3 regions of the Cytobacillus sp. FSL R7-0696 genome follow, and region 2 is predicted to be linked to each of the others. Evidence: riboswitches for the same ligand, from Rfam matches in the RefSeq annotation. Region 2 holds a riboswitch; each other region holds the start of a gene.

Region 1 (8,030 bases), 3.0 Mb from region 2:
ATTATCGGTTGGCAATTTTATACTGGTGCATATAAATCATTGAAATCTGGTAGCGCGAATATGGATGTACTTGTTGTATTAGGTACTTCTGCAGCTTACTTTTATAGTTTGTTTCTAACATTACAATCGATGAATGCAACATATGGTCATCATGTTGAGCTCTATTATGAAACGAGTGCGATTATTATTACCCTTATTTTGTTAGGGAAATTATTTGAAGCACGTGCAAAAGGAAGATCATCAGAAGCAATAAAGAAATTAATGAATTTAAAGGCTAAAAAAGCCGTTGTAGTAAAAGAAGGGAAGGAAACGATTGTCCCAGTTGAGCAAGTTATGCAAGGCGATAAGGTTATCATTAAGCCTGGTGAAAGAATTCCTGTAGATGCAGTAATCATTGAAGGACATTCAGCTGTTGACGAATCAATGTTAACAGGAGAAAGTGTGCCAGTTGATAAGAAAGCTGGTGATGAAGTAATTGGAGCAACTGTAAACAAAAATGGTCATTTAACCGTTGAAGCAACAAAGGTTGGAAAAGATTCAGCGCTGGCGCAAATTATTAAAGTAGTCGAGCAAGCACAAGGGTCGAAAGCACCTATTCAGCGGTTAGCCGATAAGATTTCGGGCATCTTTGTTCCCATTGTGGTAGCTATTGCCCTTGTTACCTTCTTTATATGGTTTCTTTTCTTGCAACCGGGTGATGTAGCTAGTGCGTTAGAAAAAATGATTGCTGTGCTCGTTATTGCTTGTCCTTGTGCACTAGGATTAGCGACACCTACTTCAATTATGGCAGGGTCTGGCCGTTCAGCAGAGATGGGTGTTTTATTTAAAGGTGGAGAGCATCTCGAGATGACACATGAAATTACAACTGTTGTGGTTGATAAAACAGGTACTGTTACAAATGGTCAGCCTATATTAACCGATATCATAGTCGAGCCTGGAACAAATGAGGCCCATTTTCTTTCCATTGTTGCTGCGAGTGAGAAGTCATCTGAACACCCTCTTGCTGAAGCCATTGTGAAAGGGTTAGAGGAGAAAAATATAGAAAAAATAAAAAGTGAATATTTCGAAGCGCTACCAGGTTATGGTATCTCTGCGAAAGTTACAGGAAAAGATGTACTGATTGGTACAGTTAGATTAATGGAAGAGAATGGGATAGACTCCTCTTGGTTCTCGAAACAAATGAAAGAATTAGAAGGTGAAGGGAAAACAGCAATGCTTGTGGCTATTAACGGTAGAGCAAAAGGCCTTCTTGCTGTAGCTGACACGATAAAAGATTCATCAAACGAAGCGATTCAAAGGCTACATGATATGGGGTTAGAAGTTATTATGATGACTGGAGATAACCAGTTAACCGCACAAGCTATTGCTAAAGAAGTAGGTATATCAAAAGTCATTGCAGAAGTCTTACCAGAAACGAAGGCAGAAGAAGTAAGAAAGCTGCAAAGTCTAGGGAAAAAGGTAGCGATGGTAGGAGATGGTATTAACGACGCCCCAGCATTAGCAACTGCCGATATCGGCATGGCTATTGGTACAGGAACAGATATTGCCATGGAAGCAGGAGACATTACACTTATGCGTGGTGATCTAAATAGTATTGCCGATGCAATCATGATGAGTAAAAAAACCATTCGTAATATTAAACAGAATCTTTTTTGGGCGTTTGGTTATAATACAATCGGTATTCCTATTGCAGCTGCGGGTTTCTTAGCACCATGGTTAGCAGGTGCTGCGATGGCGTTTAGCTCTGTGTCCGTTGTATTAAATGCACTTCGTTTGCAACGTGTAAGATAAAGATGACAAGTTACGTATGAATTTCTATAAAACATTCTATCAAAAAACTGATTGAGAAAAACAAGCTAATTAAATAGTTAGTTTGTTTTTCTCTTTTTATAGAAGGTATGTAGGAGATGGATAAAAAAATTTGTCCCTTGAGGTAAATTATTTTCTTTTTAATATGGCATATACTTATATAGATTTTTTGACCCACAACTTTACCACCATTGAATTTATTTCAATACTTCTGCGATTTTTTAATTTATTTACCAAAAAACTATTACTTTTCTGGTTTAAGCTTACTCGTTTGAAGGTAAAAAAGTAGAGTTGGTCAGCTTGAACAATTTTTAATGGATTTCAAGACTTTTTTACACAAATAAGAAATGCTATTATTTATTATGGTCTCAAATTTACCGCTAAAAGAACGAAACGTATATTTTAAATTTAGATAAAAGAAATAAATTGTATTCTATGAAATGATGTGATATGATTACTCATACAATCTCAGATACAATATATAGTTATTTTTTTACTTCTCGACAACTACATATAGTAATTGGTTGAAGGAGTCCAAATGGACTTAAAATGGGAATCCGGATAAGCCGGAGCTGTACCCGCAACTGTAAGTGTGACGAAAAGAGGAAACCACTGTTCTTTTGAAAGAATGGGAAGGCTCTTAGTAGATTGATACACAAGCCAGGATACCTGCCTTCTTAATCATAAGTTTCAATTCTTCGGGGCTTGAGAAGATGAAACGACAGTTGATGAAAAGAGTGTTATTGTACACTTGTATTTATACTGTCGTTTGATCCGCTCAAGGTGTAACTGGGGCGGTTTTTTTTATGCCTAAATTTGATAGAAATAGTTTGAAGGAGGAAGAAATTTGAAAACAATGATTGATACGACAGTCAATTTTGAACAATTATATCAACAATTCAACAACTTACCAATTAGTGCGTTAGAAAAGCGTGCGGAACAATTAAATCACTTAGAGTTAGATAGTTTCTATGATCAGTTAATACTAGAATGTCTTTCTTACATAAATGTTAATGAACCTGATTGGACATATGTGGCTGCCCATTTATATTTAAAGAAGATTTATCAACAAGCAGCGGAGAACCGAGGGTACAGTGGCCAGGCCTATGGTGATTTTCATACTTTAATTCAACAATTAAGTGATCTTGAGATTTATAGTCCTATTTTATTATCTAGTTATACAAAAGAAGAAATTGATGAATTAGGCAAAGAAATTGTCCCTGAAAGAGATCAGCTCTTTACTTATCTCGGGATTAAAATGCTTACCGATCGTTATGTAGCAAAAGATCGCCAAAAGAGAATTTTTGAGTTGCCTCAAGAACGCTGGATGGTTATTGCAATGATTCTTATGCATCAAGAAGAAAAAAATCGGTTGCAATTAGTAAAAGAAGCTTACTGGGCAATGAGTAACTTATTTATGACTGTAGCTACACCAACTTTATCCAATGCAGGTAAGAACTGGGGACAACTATCTAGCTGCTTTATCGAAACAGTTGATGATAGTCTAGATTCGATTTATGACAGTAATACAGACATTGCTGCACTATCTAAAAATGGTGGTGGAATCGGCGTTTATTTAGGTAAGATTCGTAGTAGAGGCAGTATGATTAAAGGATTCAAAGGCGCTTCATCTGGTGTGCTTCCATGGATGAAACAGCTAAATAATACAGCTGTAAGTGTCGATCAACTTGGACAAAGGCAAGGAGCAATTAGCGTTTATCTAGACGTTTGGCACAAGGATATCTTTTCTTTCCTTGATGCAAAGTTAAATAATGGTGATGAAAGATTACGTACACATGATTTATTTACCGGTGTTTGTCTACCTGATTTATTCATGGAAAAAGTAGAAGAGCGTAGTAACTGGTATTTATTTGACCCACATGAAGTTCGACAAAAAATGGGCTTCTCATTAGAAGATTATTATGATGAAGAAGTTGGTGCAGGTACTTTTAGAATGAAATATCTAGAATGCGTCAATAATGAAGAGCTATCGAAGAAGGAAATTCCTGCTATCGATATTATGAAGTCTATCATGCGCAGTCAATTAGAAACGGGAACACCATTTATGTTCTATCGGGATGAAGTGAACCGTATGAATGCAAACGCACATGCTGGCATGATCTATTGCACAAATCTTTGTACTGAAATCGTTCAAAATCAAAGTGTAACAACAAGAGTAGAAGAGTATACAAAAGATGGTAAAATTGTCATCGAGAAAACACCTGGTGATTTCGTCGTATGTAACCTGTCTTCTATTAACCTTGCCAAAGCAGTGAATGAAGCAGTCATAGAACGATTGATTCCTATTCAAGTAAGAATGCTAGACAATGTAATTGATATTAATAAAATCCCTGTTATCCAAGGGCAGTTAACGAATAAAAAATATCGCGCGATCGGCTTAGGTACTTTCGGCTGGCATCATTTATTAGCTACTAATAAGGTCGTTTGGGAAAGCCCTGAATCATTAGAATTTGCAGACCGACTTTACGAGAAGATTGCTTACTTAACGATTGAAAGTTCTATGAATCTAGCTGAGGAAAAGGGAGCCTACCCAGCATTCAATGGTTCAGATTGGCATACAGGTGCCTATTTCGAAAAAAGAGATTACCTGAATGGTGATAGCGAACTTGATTGGCAAGGACTAATGGAAAAAGTGAAAGCAAAAGGAATTAGAAACGGCTATTTACAAGCGATAGCACCTAATGCGTCAACTGCATTAATTGCAGGTAGCACACCGAGTATTGATCCAATCTTCAACAAGCAATACTCAGAAGAGAAAAAAGACTATCGTATTCCTGTAACTGCACCAGACCTAAACGCTCAAACGACGTGGTACTATAAATCTGCTTACCATATCGATCAAAAATGGAGCATTGCTCAAAATGCGAAACGTCAAAAGCATATTGACCAAGCTGTGTCATTTAATCTATATATTAAAAATACGATTAAAGCAAAAGAATTATTAGATCTTCACGTATCGGCATGGAAAAACAGGCTGAAAACAACGTATTATTTACGTTCTACTTCCACAGATATTGAAGATTGTGAATCATGCTCTAGCTGATTTCACCGAGAGGAGAATGAAATAAATGAACACTTTAAATAAACGTCCCATTATGAATCATGAAGCACCAAACCGTTCAACAGGTATTATTAATGGAGAATGTTCGAACGTTTTAAACTGGGATGATGTAAGATTTTCCTGGGCTTACCCTAAATATAAAAAGATGTTATCTAATTTCTGGACACCATTTGAAATTAATATGTCTCAAGATATTAAGCAATTCCCTGAGTTATCTGAGGACGCACAAGAAGCCTTTTTAAAGATTATCGGTTTACTAGCGTTACTAGATAGCATTCAAACTGACTATGCTGGGAAGACAGCAGATTATTTAACAGATTCTAGTCTTTCAGCGTTAATGATTATTCTTGCACAACAAGAAGTTATTCATAATCACTCGTATTCTTATATTCTTTCTTCTATTGTTTCAAAAAGTAAGCAAGATGAAGTCTTCGATTATTGGCGTACAGAACCAACATTAAGAGAACGAAATGATTTTATTACAAATGGTTATAAAGATTTTGTAAAAGAACCGACGGCGGAAAATATGTTAAAATCAATCGTTTATGATGTAGTATTAGAAGGCTTATTCTTCTATTCAGGTTTCGCTTTCTTCTATTATTTAGCGAGAAATCAAAAAATGGTATCTACATCAACGATGATTAACTATATTAATCGTGATGAACAAATTCACGTTGATTTATTTGTAAAAATCTTTAAAGAAATCTTAAACGAGCATCCTGAATTAGACACACCAGAATTGCAACAATTTGTAAAAGATACCTTTAGAAAAGCTGCAGATCTCGAAATTGAATGGGCACGTGAAGTAATCGGTGATAAAATGGATGGTATTCTTATTACTGACCTTGAAGCATACATCAAATTTTATGCCAATGTCCGCAGTAATCAATTAGGATTTGAACGACCGTTTGAAGGATTCCGTAAAAATCCACTCCGTTGGATTGTTGCTTATGAAGAGGTAGATCAAGGCAAATCTGATTTCTTCGAACAAAAATCAAGACAATATACAAAAGTGAATCAAGTCGATAATGGATTTGATGAATTATAAGTTTTATAATAAACCTTGCATATCATATGCAAGGTTTATTATTTCTTCTTAATAATTGAAGAAATGATAAGCTTTAAGAAGAAGAGGTGTTTCTTGTGAAAAAAATTTTAATTGTTGATGATGATCAACATGTTCGCTATTTAATGAAGGATAGTTTACAAAAAGAAGGCTATCAAACCACTGAGGCAAAAGATGGTCAGGATGCGATGGCAATATTAGAAACGGAAGTAGTCGATCTTGTTATTGCAGATATAATGATGCCGAACATGGATGGCTATCAACTAACAAAAACAATTCGTAGGGATTTTGACCTCCCGATTATCCTGCTTACGGCAAAGGGACAATTAGATGATAAAGCAAAGGGGTTTTCAGTCGGTACGGATGATTATGTGGTAAAGCCATTTGAGCCGAAAGAGTTATTATTCCGTGTCAATGCATTATTACGAAGATATGGAAAGGTAGGAACAACGAGTATCATGCTCGACCGATTATATATCAATAAAAAAAGCTATGAAATTGAAGTGAGCAATAAAGCCTATCTATTACCACTGAAGGAATTTGAGTTATTATATTTTCTGGCTGCTAACCAAAATAGAGTATACAGTAGACAGCAATTAATTGAACAAATCTGGGGCATTGATTTTTCTGGGGATGAAAGGACTGTTGATGTACATATTAAACGTTTACGTAGCCGCTTATCTAAGTTAGAGGTAGATGTAATCATTAAAACGATTCGCGGTATCGGTTATTCATTGGAGATAGGCAAATGAAAACACTTTACTCAAAAATTGCTCTCACAACCATTTGTATTATGCTTCTAAGTAGTGTCATTTCATTCATCTTGAGCAATGCATATTATCAACAATCATTAAAGCCTAAAAACGATGCCAAAGTGACAGAGATGGCGAAAGCTACGATTACCTTCATGGAGGAGAATCCACAAATCAATAAGGAACTATATCTTACAAATATCAGCTCTTTTGGTTATCAAATATTTGTAACTGATGGTCTTGGAGAGGAATCTTTTTATGGAGCGGAGTATCGCGATCATAATTTAAGTAGTGCTGCTGTTCAACAAGTTTTGAATGGTCGGATTTATCACGGTATTAACCTTTTTCCACATGCTACATTTGTGACCGGTTTTTTTGCTAACGAACTTAAAAATACTGTCGGTGTACCATTTACTTATCAAGAGAGGGAGTATGCTCTTTTTCTCAGACCTGATATTTCCCTTTTATTTAGCGAAATGCACATGATGTTTGCTTGGTTATTGATTGGTATCCTCTTATTAAGTATTTTATTCGTGTTCATCAGTACAAAGTATATTGTAAAGCCGATTAGAAAGTTAAATGAAGCAACAACAGTGATTGCTAATGGAGCGTACAGTATTGAGTTACCTACTAATAGAAAAGATGAAATTGGTTCTCTCACTCAAAGTTTTATGAAAATGACGAAAAAATTAGAAGCAGCAAATGAAATGCGCAAAGAATTTATTACAAATATCTCACATGATATTCAATCCCCTTTATCTAATATAAAAGGTTACTTACATCTTTTTAAGGAAAAGAAAAGAACAGATGAAGAAATGAATCAAATGACAATGATGGAAGAAGAAGTAACCCGTTTGTCTGATTTAACAAATCAATTATTATTATTATCTTCTATCGACTATAGGAAAGATATGGTTAATATCGTTTCATTTAATATGAGTGAACAACTAAAGTCAGTGATTAAACAATATCAGTGGCATTTAGAAGACAAAGGCATGATGCTAAGTTATTCATTGCCTGATTGTATGATCGAAGGGGACCCCTCCTTGCTCTATTCTGTTTGGGAAAATTTACTCACAAATAGCATTAAATATGGAAAGGAAAATGGAGATATTTCCATCATTCTTAAAGAAGAGGGGGGCTGGATAAAAGTACAAATTCAGGATAATGGTATTGGTATGAATCAGGAGGAAATGAAAAAGGTTTTTAATCGTTTTTATCGTTCCGACCTTTCTAGAAATCGTTCCATTGCTGGTTCTGGGTTAGGACTTTCCATTGTTTATTCAATCGTAGATCTTCACCAAGGAGAAGTACGAGTCGA
Region 2 (8,030 bases):
TTTGCAGAAGTTCTGAAAATGGGGGCACGGACCCACCTATTTCTCTCTGCGGCAACTCTAATAACAATGCAGCGAACGAATCATCTAAGTGACTAATCTCTTCATACCCTACAGGTCTACTTTCTTCACTGACGAATGTTACATCAAATTGATGCAGCATCTGAGGGCCATCTTGTTCATGAATTTCTAGGTGACTTAATGGATGATAAGCAATTTTTTTTGATTGTTTTTTATCACTCCAGATTCTCAGAGCAATTTGTTGCGCCATCGTTCCACTCGGAAAGAAGACTGCTTTTTCTTTGCCTAATAATGTTGCCATCTTTTTTTCAAATTCTGCAATGATTTGACCTTCGCCGTAAATATCGCTTGTAACATCTTCCTGGACATGTCGGAAGGCTTCTTTAAGCACTTCCACTTTTCGCACTCCATGACCGCTTAAAGTGTAGAGTGATTTTTGATAAATATCTTGCAATAGTGTCAAAGGTAGCGACCTCCTTATTCTGAATTTTCATGAATTATTATAACATGCCTAGAGGTGTTTGATAGTTAGAGAACTTCGCGTTACGAAAAGATTGTAGTTATTTTACCAAACTCCAAAAAATCTTAACTACTTTTATCCTCTATGACAGACAACCACTTCCCCCTGACAGTGACCATATTGTTTTTTTATGTGGGCTTTTTGTATACCTTCAATGTTCAGCGGATACACATGTGCCAAAACTGGAGTTAGTTTACCTTTTTCTACTAATTGTTTTATCTGTTCTAACCCCTTCTTAATTGAGTATGTAGTAATATATCTTATTGACAAACATTCTTTATCAACGACTTGATATTTCGGTTTTGTGAATTTTATCACTTCTGCTTCTGGCTTCAACCACCTTAACGCACTTAAATATGGATTGCTTTGTCCAATTGTATCAATTAGTAAATCAAAGCGTCGTTGCTTATAAATAGGATCCAGACAATCCCCATCAATATGGATTACATCTTTCTGCTTTACATCTTCGGAAAGTATGCCTACCACTGTTCCCATTGCCTTTAATATTTGAATGAGCATCAAAGCTACATTCGTTTGGCTACCTAAAATTAGAACATGGCTTTCTTCTCTCACCCTCCCCTCTACTGTTGCTTGCCATGCCGCTATACTACTTTCTAATAGAGCAGCCGATTCAATGAATGTTAAATTATGAGGCATGAGACAAACATGAGATGATGGGACTATCGTTTCGTTGGCATATGTACCATATGCAGAAATAGTTGTTAGAAAGAAAACTTTGTCACCAATTTTAAACTGGGAGACGTCTTTTCCAATTGCTTTAATGATTCCTGCTCCGGAACTTCCTAGAATGATCGGTAAGTTAAGATTGTCGCTCAAACATTGCCCAGACCTTAATTGCCAATCACTCTCTAACACTCCACTCGCTTTTATTTGAATTAATATCTCGTCATCACCAACTGGTGGTGTTACTAATACAATGTCACGTAATTGGTGAATATCGCCAAATTGATGAATGCCAATTCCCTTCATAGAATGCCTCCGCTTATTATTTTTTTTTATATTGTTCATTTTTACCAACTAGATATATTCTTAAAAATACATCTTGCACACATAATTTTATTGATGTATCACATTCTAATGATAATAAGGTTTTTAGAGGAGGGTAAACTTGAGTGCAGCTAATTTCTTTCGTGTATTTAATGCCATCATCTTATGGGGAACGATGTTTTTTATTCCTGGTAAATCAATTAAAAGGTTTCTTCCTGTTACTTTATTTTGCTCTTGCATCCTTTTAATTGAAACATTATTATCGTTTGTTTTTAAATGGTGGAGAGTAAAGGGCGGAAAGAAATATATGGTTTATGATTCAATTGCCTTTATATTGGGGCCATTTTTTACAATTAATATTTGGGTGTTCCATTTAACATACGGAAAGTTTTTTCGATATGTCGGGCTTAATCTAATTATTGACCTTTTGTTTGCCTATCCTTTCAATGCTTTCTTTCAAAAAATTGGTCATTATAAACTGTACAAATTCACATCATTTTCATTATTTATTTCTGCTTTCGCCTATTCATTAGTTAATTACGGCTTCCAATTATTATATGAACGATATCCGAAAGATCATATAAAAATGGATAAGGTGAGTAAAACAGAACTTACTGTTAAATGACCTTATCCTCTTTTATTCGGGAAAAAACCATTAGATAATTTTTGCTATTTTTTCAAGAGAAGTATTAATGGTAGATACTTGCTGTTGAAGAGAACATAATTGTTCATACGAATACGCATTAAATAAGGCATTAATATAGAACGCTCCCTCTTGTGTTAAACGAACACTAACAATTCGACGGTCATTATGTGCTCTACTTTTAGTTACATAACCAAGTGCCTTTAATTTATCACTCATATTCGTTGCAGCTGCTGGGGACATATAGAAATCTGTAGAGATATCCGTGATTTTCATTTCACCACGTTTTTTCAACTTCATCATAAGCCAAATAAGGTTATCATTGAGCGTTTCTTTTTTATGCAATAACACATTAATAAAGTATTTATTGCTGGCCATTTCCCCAATAAGATGCTGTATAATTATTTCATTCCTTGCGTTCATTTTTTCATTTCTCCTAATCTTTTATGAAGTAAAATAATTAAGGAAGATTGACGCTCGGCTGTATAACCGAACGCCTAGACAATTATTCTTCTGTCAATATTGTTTTTGCTAATGTATCATCTAATTCTTCAAAATCATCATAGCTGATTGTTTGATATAGTTCTTTTCTTGTTTGCATATTAGCAAGCGCATCTTTTTGTGAACCTGTTTCTTTAATGATATTAAAAACGTTTTCATATGCCTTCGCTGCCACTCTTAATGAAGTAACAGGGTAGATAACCATTTGAAAGCCCATTTGTGAAAATTCATCCGCTGAGTAGTAGGGAGTCTGACCAAATTCAGTCATATTTGCTAGTAAAGGAATTGAAATCGCTTGTGAAAATAGACTAAACTCTTCTTCCGTTTTTAATGCTTCCGGGAAAATAGCGTCCGCTCCAGCTTCTGCATATGCTTTCGCTCGTTCAATCGCTTCATCAAGTCCTTCCACCGCTCGTGCATCTGTTCTTGCTATTATCATTAGATGAGGGGCAACTTCTTTAATCACTCTAATTTTTTGTATCATTTCTTCTGATGTTACTAGCTGTTTTCCATTTAAATGGCCACATTTTTTCGGTAACTTTTGATCCTCTATCTGCACAGCAGCCACTCCAGCTTCTTGCATTTCCACAGCTGTTCTTGCCGCATTTAATATCCCACCGAACCCCGTATCAATATCAACAAGTAATGGTAAATTAGTTGCTCGAATAATTTCTTTCGCTCTCTCTGCCATCTCAGCAGATGTAACCATACCTAAGTCTGGCAGTCCTTTACTTGCCGTATATGCAGCGCCTGATAAATACAAAGCATGAAAGCCTGCTTGTTTTGCCATTAAGCCTGCCATTGCATCATGTGCCCCAGGTATTTGCAATATATTCTTATCTAGCATTTTTGAACGAAATTGCTCAGCTAAATCTTGTTGAGTCACAGGTTTATGAACAATCCATGCCATCTTGCATCCCCTCCTAGATTAAGAATAAATTCATAAATTCATTCACTGGCATCTCTTTTAACGTTTCTTGATCGGAAACAGCTCCAGCAATGCTTGTTTGTGCCTTGTTAGAAAAATGAGTTTTAATATTATACTCAAACTTCTGCAATACTTTTGGAATCGCTTCGTCACGGCGGAATCGGTGACCTAATGGATATTCACATTCAATCTTCTCAGAAGAAGTTCCATCTTTATAATAGATTTGAACAGCATTAGCGATTGAGCGCTTGTTCGGATCTAAATAATCCTTCGAGTATTGCAGATCTTCCACAACCTCCATCTTCTCTCGTAAGCTGTCTACTCGGGGGTCGCTAGCTACATCATCCTCATAATCCTCAGCGCGAATATTTCCTTTTAATAAACCAATAGCTGTAATGTACTGAATACAGTGATCGCGGTCAGCTGGATTATGTAATGGACCTGTTTTATCGATAATCCTAATCGCTGATTCATGTGTGGTAATCGTAATTCGATCGATATCGTTTAAATCACCTACATCACCATTTTGATGAAGTGAAACGGCACACTCTGCTGCAGTTTGCGCGTGAAATTCCGCCGGATAAGAAACTTTAAATAATACATTTTCCATTACATAAGCACTGAACTCTCTTTGTAGGGTAAGTTTTTGCCCTTTAAACAGAACGTCTTCAAATCCCCAGTTAGGTGCAGATAAGACACTGTTATAGCCCATTTCACCTTTTACTGCCATCATAGCTAACTGAACACCCCTACTTGTCGCATCTCCAGCAGCCCATGATTTTCTTGAACCCGTATTTGGCGCATGACGATATGTTCTTAATGCAGAATTATCCACCCATGCAAGTGATAGTGCATGAATCACTTCTTCTTTTGTTGCACCAAGCATCTTTGCCGTAACAGCAGTTGTTGCCACTTTAACAAACAGTACATGATCTAAACCCACGCGATTTAAACTATTATCTAGCGCTAATATTCCTTGAATTTCATGAGCCTTGATCATCATTTCCAGGACTTCAATCATTTTAACTGGCTCTTTACCCACTGAAAGACGTTGCCTACTTAAATAATCTGCAACTGCCAAAATGCCACCAAGGTTGTCAGAAGGATGCCCCCATTCAGCAGCTAACCATGTATCATTGTAATCCAGCCAGCGAATCATACAGCCAATATTAAATGCACCTCTAATAGGATCTAATTCAAATGATGTACCAGGGACTCTTGTTCCATTAGGTACAACCGTTCCTGGCACAACAGGACCAAGTAGTTTGGTACATTCAGGATAATCAAGCGCTAATATTCCACAACCAATTGTATCGAGCAAGATATAATGTGCTGTGCGATAAGCCTCTTCACTTGTTATTTCATAATCCAATACATAATCAGCAATTTTCGTTAAAATAGCATCGGTTTCAACCTTTTCATTCGTTTTCAGCATTTACTCGTACTCCTCCTCAATTTGGTAAGGTATGGCGTGCACCTGAATAAATGACCCGCGGTCTAAATAAGCGATTGTTTTCATGCTGTTCAATGACATGGGCACATAAACCAACCGTTCTTGCACTAAAGAAAATCGGTGTGTAAAGTGGGATAGGAATCCCTAACATGCCATAAACCGGTGCGGCATAATAATCTAAATTAGGGTATAGCCCTTTCTCTAGCTCCATGATTCTTTCTCCTGCTTCACATTTTCGAAGCAACGAATCATCTCCATGTTGTATGGATAACTCCTGTAGAGCTTCCTTCATCATTAATGCTCTTGGGTCCATTTTTTTCATATAAACTCTATGACCAAAGCCCATAATCTTTTCTTTTTTAAATAGTTTTTTATAGAAGAGGCCTTCCAAGCCAGCGACACTTTCCGCTTCATTCAACATGTACATAACCGCTTCATTCGCACCGCCATGCAAGCTACCTTTTAAACTTGCAACTGCACCCGTTAACGCTCCAAATAGATCGGATTGTGTAGAAGCAATTACTCTTGCTGTAAATGTTGAGTTTGGCATTTCATGTTCACTATATAAAAGTAATGACTGGTCAAATACTCTTTCTTCTAAATCGGAAGGTACTCTACCAGTTAACATATAGAAAAAGTTGGCACTATACGATAGGGATTTATCCGGTTCAATTCTCTCCAGACCTTGTAATATACGATAACTGTTAGCTACAATTGTCGGAACTCCTCCAAGTAGGCGATAAGCTCTTTCTTTATTTGCTTGCTTCGACCTATCTTCTAAGGTCGTATCATATCCAGCCAAGCTCGAGATGCCAGTGCGGAGCCCATCCATTGGATGTGTTCCTTTTGGCAAATGAGTAAAAACCTCCATGACGGCCGTCGGTATTTCATAATAGGACTTTAACGTATTAGCTAATGAAGTTTTTTCCTCGTCTGTTGGTAATTGATCTTCTAGAAGTAAATGGATAATATCTAAATAGCTTTTCGTTTTTGAAAGTTGAATTAAGTCATAACCTTTTATGACAATCTCTCCATGAACAGTATCTAAAAATGAGATGCCGGTCTCAGAAGCTATGATTCCCTCTAACCCTGGTATATACTTCTCCTCCATGCTCACAATCATTTTCCTCCCATCCAATTACATCATGCCTGACAATGCTGTAAGCCCTTTCAGCATTCCTTAAATATATTTGGATCTTCTCTTCTTCTACAGAGAGTGTTCGGATGTCTTCTTTATACTGATCTAATACTTTTCTTAAACTATAACTCTCAGCAGAATAGCTGTTCATCATGATCGTTGATTTCATTATGTTCACATAATAAGGAACGGTTCCAAACAAAGCTTTTTCCTCCGTTCTTGCTCACCTTTTTACCATATCAATCCATTAAAAAAACAACTTCTAGAAAGAAGTTGTTAAGTTCAAACGAATACTAAAATAAACATGCGACTTTGGCATGTATTCATTACCCGTACTTAACACCTCCTATATCCACGTAGGAATTGATGTTTACACTAAACAGGCAGGTCTCCTGGCTTATGGTCAACATGATACGAAACCTTCCCATCTCCAATTTTAGGAAACAGTGGTATCTTTCATATCACTCGCAAATACAGTTGCGGGACAGCGACGGAATCCAACCGTACTTCCCTTTTAAGTAAATAGACAAGCTAGCATTCTATTTACACCTATTTTTGAAAATATTAAGTTGTTCTATTTAAATATATCAATATTTTAGAAAATTGACAATTATTTTCTTAATCGCACTACTTTTCACTTTAAAATTAACACTTTTTATTATAACAATTTAAATGTCGCCTACAAACATATCTTAAAAGAAATACAATTTTAACATAACATTTACCATTTTACAGAAAAAAAGCTATCGCCCATAGACAGACAAGACGGCTTTTTGTTATAGTATATTAGTTACCATTGATAACTATTTTAAATGAGGTGAATATTATTATTGCTAGCCAAAGGTTCTTTCATCACTTTATGATGCTTTATCGCCCTTTTGAGAATAGACTGAACAGCTTATTAACGAAACATCAATTACAACGGGCACAGTGGACAATCCTTTATTATCTCTACCATTTTGGTCCAACAACTTTAGTAGAGATTGCTGCGTATCAAGGTGTTGAAAAGCCAACAGTCACGAGGACAATAAATCAGCTTGAGGAATATGGATATGTAGAAAAAATCCCAAGCATGGATAAACGTGAAAAGAAAATGAAAATAACGAACGAAGGTGAGCACATATACAAAAAAATCCGCATTCCGATTGATCAGTTCGAAATGGAAATATTAGAGGGAATCACACCTGAAGAACAAGAAGAATGTATTCGTATTTTTGATATTATTAAAAGCAATTTGTAAGGAGGAAGAAAAAGAAAATGAGTTCAACAAAAGAAAAATTATGGACCAAGGACTTTATCACCGTTTCTTCCGTAAACTTTTTTCTAACATTAGTGTTTTATTTATTAATGGTTACGATTGCCGTGTATGCCGTTGAAGCACATCATGCAACCGCCAGCCAAGCTGGCTTAGTTACTGGCATATTTATTATAGGAACATTGGTAGGAAGATTGTTTATAGGTAAATATATTGATCGTATTGGACGGAAGAAGACTTTAATCATTGGCTTACTATTATTTAGTTTATCAACAAGTCTTTATTTTATTGAAATTGATGTCAATTTCTTACTTATTACCCGCTTTATCCACGGTTTAACATTAGGGATGGCAAGTACAGCAAGTGGTACAATTGTCGCTTCAGTTATTCCGCAAACAAGGAAAGGTGAAGGAATCGGCTATTTTAGTATGAGTAATACTTTAGCTACAGCAATAGGACCTTTTATCGGTATGTTAATGAGTCAATACACAACTTTTCATACGATTTTCATTTTTTGTTTGATTCTTGGTATTATTGGCCTACTTATCGGGTTAACGGTGAATGTG
Region 3 (8,030 bases), 3.4 Mb from region 2:
AATAAAACAAGAAAATCGGCACTACGTTTATAAACATAATCTAATAAATACTTTGTCATTGCAAAAGTTTCATTTGTCTCATTATGGTTGTACTGTTTTAAAGTGACTTGTAATTCTAACAAAATCTCATCTTCAATATGCTGGAGTAAATCAAATTGATCACGATAATGACTATAAAAAGTAGAACGATTGATATCTGCTTTTTGACATAATTCTTTAATGGTAATGGAGGAGATTACTTTTTCTCTTAATAATTCCATTAAACTTTCCTTTAACACCATACGAGTATATTGTTTCCGACGATCCAATTTTTTGTTCATCATACAAACCCTCACTTTTTTAAAGAAATCCAACAAAGTACGCTTAAATGTTGGATGTTAAACATTTTTTACACAACTGTTTGTTGTTTATCTAACACAGTGGTATGTATAATGTTACTGTAAAAGAATTTCAACATCAAGAAGTGGGGAAACCAATAATGATTGAGTTTATTATTCGTTATAAAAAATCTGTAACAATCATTTTCTTTTTGTTATCAGTGCTTTCTGCTATTGGCTTTCTGTTTGTGAATGTTAATTATAATATGAAAGATTATATCCCAGCAGAAGCTGAATCTACCGTTGCTTTAGAAGTGATGGAAGAGGAGTTTACTAGTGGCATTCCAAATACAAGCGTAATGGTTGAGAATGTAACAATCCAAGAAGCGCTCGTTATCAAAGAGAAATTAAATAAGGTTCAAGGTGTAACTGATGTGATGTGGTTAGATGATGCGATGGACATAAGAACACCAATAGAAACCGGAGACCAAGGCACAATAGAAAATTACTACAAAAATAATCACGCTCTTTATTCTGTCACCATTGAGAGTGGCAAAGAGGTCGAAGCAACAGAAGATATATATCAAATAATTGGTGAGAAGGGATCACTTATTGGCGAAGCTGCAAATACAGCTACGCAGCAGAAAATGACAGGGCAAGAAACGTTACTCGCTGCAGGGATACTTATTCCCATTATTATCATTATACTAGTTCTCTCGACAAACTCTTGGGTCGAACCGCTCTTGTTCTTAACGGCTATCGGTGTATCGGTAATTATTAATTTAGGGAGTAATGTTTTTATAGGAGAAGTGTCCTTTGTGACACAATCAGTCGCACCAATTTTGCAGTTAGCTGTTTCCTTGGATTACGCTATCTTTTTATTACATAGTTTTCAAGATTATCGTAAACGAGGGCATGAGCCAAATGAAGCTATGAAACTAGCTATGAAAGAATCGTTTAGTGTCATTGCCTCGAGCGCATCTACAACTCTATTTGGATTTATTGCATTATTGTTTATGGATTTTGAGATTGGATCAGACCTAGGTTTAAACCTTGTTAAAGGAATAATTTTAAGTTTTATAAGTGTGATGGTATTCCTTCCAGCACTTACATTATTATTCCATCATTGGATTGAAAAAACACAGCACAAATCATTAATACCAAATTTTAAAGGTATTGGAAAAAAAACATTAAAGTTAAGGTTTCCGGTCTTGATTTTCGTCTTACTTCTCGTTATACCTAGCTTTTTAGCACAAAAAGAAACCTCATTTACTTATGGAATGGGGGATCAACCTGACAGTACTAGGTTAGGGCAAGACATCCAAAAAGTAGAAGAAATATTTGGCGAATCAACCGCTGTAGTATTATTGGTACCTAATAATGAAATAGGTAAAGAAAAAGAAATGATTGCATCTATTGAAGAGGTTGACCATGTCTCAAATGTAATTGGCTACACGAATATGGTTGGTTCGACTATTCCGCAAGAATATTTAGAGGAGGAAGCAAAGGAACAATTCTTATCCAATAATTACAGTCGAATCATCATTAATACTGATGCAGGAACAGAAGGAGATATTCCTTTTCAATTAGTAGAAGAGATAAGGGAAATAGGTACTAAGTATTTTGGTAATCAAGCGTTAACTTTAGGCGAAAGTGTTGCACTTTATGATATGAAATCAACGGTTACAGAAGATAATTCTTTAGTAAATACTTTAACCGTTATCGCGGTTGGATTCGTGTTACTTGTCACATTCAAATCATTATCATTACCGATTATCTTATTATTAACAATACAATCTTCTGTTTGGATTAATCTCGCCATACCCTATTTTACCGATACGTCATTAGTATTTATTGGTTATCTCATCGTTAGCACTGTACAGCTTGCAGCAACGGTCGATTATGCCATTTTATTAACAGAGACTTATAAGCATAATCGTGGAAAACTTTCTCCAAAACAAGCGATGAGAAAAACAATTGATGAGAAATTATTTTCCATTATCGTGTCTGCCTCCATTTTATCTAGTGTCGGATTTATATTATGGCTAACTTCTTCAAATCCAATCGTCGGTTCTATTGGATTATTATTAGGTAGAGGAGCATTGCTCGCGTTTTTACTCGTTATCCTTTTTCTACCTGCATTATTATTACTATGTGATAAATTGATTCAAAAAACATCTCTACAAATGGACTTTAGTAACAAGGAGGAAAAACATGAAGATCATTAAATGGATGCTTATCACTGCTTCCCTATTTTTCTTTCCTGTGATGAATATACATGCTGAATCACAAACAGTTAAAGGCGGAATGAGTAAAGGGAAAGTAGCAAACAAAAATGAAGTGATTTATGCTAACTTGCTAGCAGACGGTAACCTAACCGAATTATATGTTGTCAATTCGTTTGAACTGATAGAACCTGGTGTGATAGAAGATTTTGGGAATTACCAAAAGGTTAAAAATCTAACTGACACATCAAAAATTAGCAAAGAAAATGATCAGATCACATTACAAGCAAAAGAAGAAAATTACTATTATCAAGGAAACTTACCAAATAACTTTGAGTTACCTTGGCGTTTTACAATAAATTATTACCTTAATAATAAAAAGGTTGAACCAGAAAATTTAGCTGGTAAATCGGGCGATATAAAAATGGAAATTGCTGTAGAAGCGAATGAAGGTAAGCGTTCTTCATTCTCTGAAAATTATATGCTGCAAATTAGCGTACCGCTGAACACTGAAAAATTCAAGGAGATAAAAGCCGAGAATGCCACTGTTGCACAATCCGGCAAAGATAAGCAGCTCACTTTTACCGTTATGCCGGAGCAGGAAGAAGTATTTACGATTGAGGCAGAAACAAATCATTTTGAAACAGAAGGTGTGCAAATATCTGCTTTACCTGCTTCACTTGCCATTGATAGCCCAGATACTGAAGAATTGACGAGTGAGTTTCACTCATTAACTGAGGCAATTGGTGACATTCATCATGGTGTCGGAGACTTAGCAATAGGAATGAATGAACTATCATCAGGCTTACGGTCTTTAGAGGGTGGGTCTGCACAATATAAAAAAGGACTAAATGAATTAAGTCAGTCTGGTAACCAATTAACAGAAGGATCAGCACAAATAAATAATACTTTATCTTTGATTAAAGATGAGATGAAACAAGCCAGTGGCGTAAGTGGTATTGGGGAACTCGAGAATGTAACAATCGATCTGCCTGAGGTAGCGGATAATCTAGAACAAGCAGCAAATGATGTAGACCAAGTAGTTGTTAATTATAATGAGGTAAAAACACAAATCAATCGTGCTCTGGAGCAGATACCAGATAACCAAATTTCAGATAAAGAGATAAATAAATTATATGAAAGTAATGCGGATAAAGAGGTAATTGATCAATTGGTAGAAACCTATAGAGGGACAAAAGCTGCTCAAGAAGTTCTACTACTAGCCAAAGATAACCTTACAGACATGGTTGAACCGCTATCAACCTTTAGTCAATCAATGAGAGAAGCAGCAGGTAACCTTCGTGCAATATCATCTAATATAGACGAATCTATTCTTCAAATTGACATTGATGAAGGGTTAAAACAATTGACATCTGGTGTTGAAGAAATGGTATCTAACTATAATCAATTCCACCAAGGGTTACTTGCTTATACAGGCGGTGTTTCTGAATTAAGTACATCATATAGTGACATCCATGAAGGAATTAGCGGTTCTCTATCTGGAGCTGAGCAACTAACCAAAGGAGCTGGCTCGCTTCATAATGGAACTGGACAATTACATGATGCAACTAAAGACATTCCTGATGAGGTGACAAAAGAAGTGGATGAAATGATATCGCAATATGATAAATCTGATTATGAGCCAATTTCTTTTGTATCAGATAAAAATAATGAAAAGTTGGAACTAGTCCAATTTGTCATCCAAACAGATAAGATTAAAATTAAAGATAACAAAGAAGATGTAAAAGAAACAAAAGATAAAGTAGGATTCTTCGAGAAACTTCTTAACTTATTTAAGTAAACTTGAAAAACACGCCACTGCAATCTAGGAGGCGTGTTTCTCTTTTTGGTGGTAAATTTATATAAACCTTTCATGTTACATCAAACGATCGGTCAAAATGAAGAATTAGGCTTTCTTCTACTCGGGTTGTAGGAGTGGATTTAATCAATGACTCTAGCTTATATTGTGGTTGGAAGAAAAATGATAAAGAGCCTAACTTTTTCATCATTTTAAGCTGAGAATACATATTCTAAAAAATAAATTGTAAATTTTCCGAAAAATTGATATATTGTTAGTGTGAAACTAAATAAGCTAAATAAACAGGTGCTTGTTCATCAAGCTTAAAAGGGAAACCGGTTAGACTCCGGTGCTGTCCCGCAACTGTATTTGCGAGCGGATTGTACATAACCACTTATTCATTATTGAATAGGGAAGGAACAAATCCGCCACGACCATAAGCCAGGAGACCTGCCTGTTTTAGCCAACATCATTACCTACGCGGATAGGGGGTGTTAAGTGCGGATAGAAGAACATGTATATTACTCAACACATGTTTATTTGTTTGTCCACTCGTTACTTAACAACTTCTTTTAACAGGAGTTGTTTTTTTTTGAAGGTGGTTTGCTTCTTGCTACTGATTTGAGCAAGCGCTCAATCAAAGGAGATGGAAAGATGTAAAGGGAGTGCACGATGGCGAAGCTAAAAAAAACGCTAGAAGAAAAGGGAGATATTTTTTCTCCTGAAGATTTTCTTGAAGAGGAACAACTCATTGCACAAACGGCAGAATTATTTATTAAGAATGAAGTGTTGCCCCAAATAGATTCATTAGAAAAAAAGAACTATGAAGTGGCTAAGAATCTGTTTCAAAAATCAGGGGAACTAGGTCTACTAGCTATTGATGTACCTGAGGATTATGGCGGGTTTGCACTTGGTAAAAAATTATCCGGGCTTATAGCTGAAAAGATAGGATACGGTGGGGCTTTTAGTGTTTCGTATAATATTCATGTAGGTGTTGGCACATTACCGTATGTTTATTTTGGTTCAGAAGCACAAAAACAAAAGTATTTACCACAACTCATCTCCGGGGATTGGATTGGTGCTTATGCCTTAACGGAAGCAGGAGCTGGATCGGACGCACTTTCACCGAAAACAAGAGCTATTTACAACAGCAAGAGTGATAGTTGGATAATAAATGGGGAAAAACAATGGATTACCAATGCTCACATAGCAAATGTGTTTGTTGTATTTTGCCAAACAAATGACGGGATGACTGCTTTTATTGTTGAAAAAGACATAGCAGGCGTATCTATTGGTGCAGAAGAAGAAAAGATGGGTATTCATGGATCATCAACAGCTACTCTTATATTGGAAGATGTCGTTGTGCCATCCGCTAATATACTAGGAGAAAAAGGAAAAGGTCATCAAGTTGCCATGAATATATTAAATCTTGCTAGATTGAAGCTAGCTTTCTCGAATATTGGCACAGCTAAACAAGCCTTCAACTTTTCTCTTAGCTATGCGAAAGAGAGACAACAATTTGATAGAGCGCTGGTTGAATTTACGTTGATACAAGAAAAATTAGCTGAAATGGTGACATCTATTTATGCAAGTGAAAGTGCCGCTTATCGCACAGCAGATATGATTGATCAAGCTCCAACAGATGAAGGAATCACCTCTTTAAAAGCATTCGCAATGGAATGTGCCATAAACAAAGTACGATGCTCTGAAATGCTTGGGCATGTAACAGATGAGGCCGTTCAAATTCACGGTGGATACGGTTATATGAGAGATTACGATGTTGAGCGACTATATAGGGATGCTCGAATCAGTCGTATCTTTGAAGGAACAAACGAAATCAATCGCTTAACCATAGCAAAAAACTTACTTCACAAACACTCATCTAAAGATATCACAATCAATACCCCTACACCATTACACCAAGATAGAAACAGCCAATTTATTGAGTTAGGAAAAGAACTGTTATCGCTGTCTTTGGAAGCGGTTTCAAATGCAAAGATTGATATAAATAGGGAACAGCAGTATGCACGTCTTTTAGCTAATATCATCACAGAACTATACACAATGGAATCGACTTATATGCGGACATCAAAACTGCAACATCGAAAACAAAATCAAAAGTGGAAAGATTTAGCGACTGATATTATATGCGAACAATGCTTTCAATATTTGAAACAACAAACGATTAGCCTGATTTCAGCAGCGATACTTGATGAAAAAGAACGATTCGTTGCATTCGCAAACATTGAAAATTACCAAATCCCACTCTACAGCAATCTGTTATTGAAAAAAAGGCAATTAGCACAAATACTTATTGATCAACCAAAATTACTGAAATGAAGGGAGCTTAAATGATGGGTGAGAAAATCGGTTTTATTGGTTTAGGGAATATGGGTTTACCGATGGCGCAAAGCTTATTATCAGAAGGCAATGAAGTGTACGGCGTCGACCTCAACAAAGATGCTGAAGCGGCATTGCTAAGGTCGGGAGGTGTGATTGGATTATCTATCAATAATATCATAAAGCAAGTAAATTTTATTTTCACAAGCTTACCATCAATGAAAGCGGTGGAAGAAATCTATTTAGGTGAGGAAGGATTGATTACAAAAGGACGGGAAGGCATTGTCCTGATTGATACAAGTACGGTTGCTCCTAGCTTGAATCAAAAATTAGCAGAAGAAGCAAAAAAGAAGAGCATTCATTTTCTTGCTGCTCCTGTCAGTGGGGGTGTAATCGGTGCTGAAAATCGTACTTTAACCATTATGGTCGGTGGTCCTAAACAAGCTTTCGAGCAATCCCAACCATTGTTAAATATTCTTGGAGAGAATATTTTTCATGTGAATGAACGAATTGAAAGCGGAACTGCAGTCAAATTAATCAATAACTTACTTATCGGTTTTTATACTGCTGGTGTAAGCGAAGCCTTAAATCTGGCAGAAAAAAGCAACATTCATTTAGCACAATTATTTGAGATGTTGAATGTGAGCTACGGCCAAAGTCGGATATATGAAAGAAACTATAAAAGTTTTATCGCGAACGAAGATTATCGTCCCGGTTTTACCTTGCAGCTATTAAATAAAGATCTTGGTTTCGCGCTTGATTTAGCCAAGGAACACGAATTGCAATTGCCAGTTAGTGAATTACTATTAAATATATACAAAAATGCTGAAAACGAGGGTTATGGTAGCCAAGATATGGCTGTTCTTTATGAAAAAGTGAAAAATGATCAAACAAAAAATGCGAAAGAAACGGGGATGAAGGAATGATTAAAACAGAAATTCCAACAATGAAAAACCATATTAATGGTGAATGGGTTGATTCAAGCAGTAAGGAAGTGGAAGCCGTACCGAACCCGGCGAATGGGACAATTATTGCTTACGTCCCCCTTTCTGGTAAAGAAGATGTTGATTTAGCTGTCAAAGCTGCTGCTGCGGTCTATCCTAAGTGGGCTGAAGTACCCGTCCCAAATAGAGCGCGTCTGCTTTACCAATATCTTCATTTGTTAAAAGAGGAAAAAGAAAACCTCGCTCAAATTATTACAGAGGAAAATGGAAAAACATTAAAGGATGCGCGTGGTGAGGTACAAAGAGGAATTGAAGTCGTTGAACTCGCAACCTCCACTCCTAATTTAATGATGGGAGATGCACTTCCTAGTATTGCCGAAGGGATAGATGGCTCAATTTGGCGCTA

The links. Region 2 has a riboswitch for cobalamin ahead of MKX29_RS03345 (hypothetical protein). Riboswitches for the same ligand answer to the same signal wherever they lie in the genome.
Region 1: linked by a shared signal. The riboswitch ahead of MKX29_RS19035 (ribonucleoside-diphosphate reductase subunit alpha) and the one ahead of MKX29_RS03345 (hypothetical protein) in region 2 are both predicted to bind cobalamin.
Region 3: linked by a shared signal. The riboswitch ahead of MKX29_RS20770 (acyl-CoA dehydrogenase family protein) and the one ahead of MKX29_RS03345 (hypothetical protein) in region 2 are both predicted to bind cobalamin.

Annotation. Positions count from the first base shown of each region.
Region 1 covers NZ_JBBOWA010000001.1:3,681,456-3,689,485, forward strand. The annotation lists gene MKX29_RS19030 (heavy metal translocating P-type ATPase) at 1-1,791, shown strand, start outside; cobalamin riboswitch at 2,323-2,500, shown strand; gene MKX29_RS19035 (ribonucleoside-diphosphate reductase subunit alpha) at 2,666-4,873, shown strand; gene MKX29_RS19040 (ribonucleotide-diphosphate reductase subunit beta) at 4,899-5,939, shown strand; gene MKX29_RS19045 (response regulator transcription factor) at 6,035-6,709, shown strand; gene MKX29_RS19050 (HAMP domain-containing sensor histidine kinase) at 6,706-8,030, shown strand, end outside.
Region 2 covers NZ_JBBOWA010000001.1:639,632-647,661, forward strand. The annotation lists gene MKX29_RS03310 (threonine aldolase family protein) at 1-481, opposite strand, end outside; gene MKX29_RS03315 (NADP-dependent oxidoreductase) at 614-1,528, opposite strand; gene MKX29_RS03320 (hypothetical protein) at 1,668-2,171, shown strand; gene MKX29_RS03325 (MarR family transcriptional regulator) at 2,202-2,612, opposite strand; gene prpB (methylisocitrate lyase) at 2,695-3,600, opposite strand; gene prpD (2-methylcitrate dehydratase) at 3,614-5,053, opposite strand; gene mmgD (citrate synthase) at 5,070-6,191, opposite strand; gene MKX29_RS03345 (hypothetical protein) at 6,136-6,411, opposite strand; cobalamin riboswitch at 6,575-6,777, opposite strand; gene MKX29_RS03350 (MarR family winged helix-turn-helix transcriptional regulator) at 7,006-7,449, shown strand; gene MKX29_RS03355 (MFS transporter) at 7,467-8,030, shown strand, end outside.
Region 3 covers NZ_JBBOWA010000001.1:4,057,503-4,065,532, forward strand. The annotation lists gene MKX29_RS20755 (TetR/AcrR family transcriptional regulator) at 1-320, opposite strand, end outside; gene MKX29_RS20760 (efflux RND transporter permease subunit) at 479-2,545, shown strand; gene MKX29_RS20765 (YhgE/Pip domain-containing protein) at 2,532-4,343, shown strand; cobalamin riboswitch at 4,628-4,812, shown strand; gene MKX29_RS20770 (acyl-CoA dehydrogenase family protein) at 5,013-6,680, shown strand; gene MKX29_RS20775 (NAD(P)-dependent oxidoreductase) at 6,695-7,606, shown strand; gene MKX29_RS20780 (CoA-acylating methylmalonate-semialdehyde dehydrogenase) at 7,603-8,030, shown strand, end outside.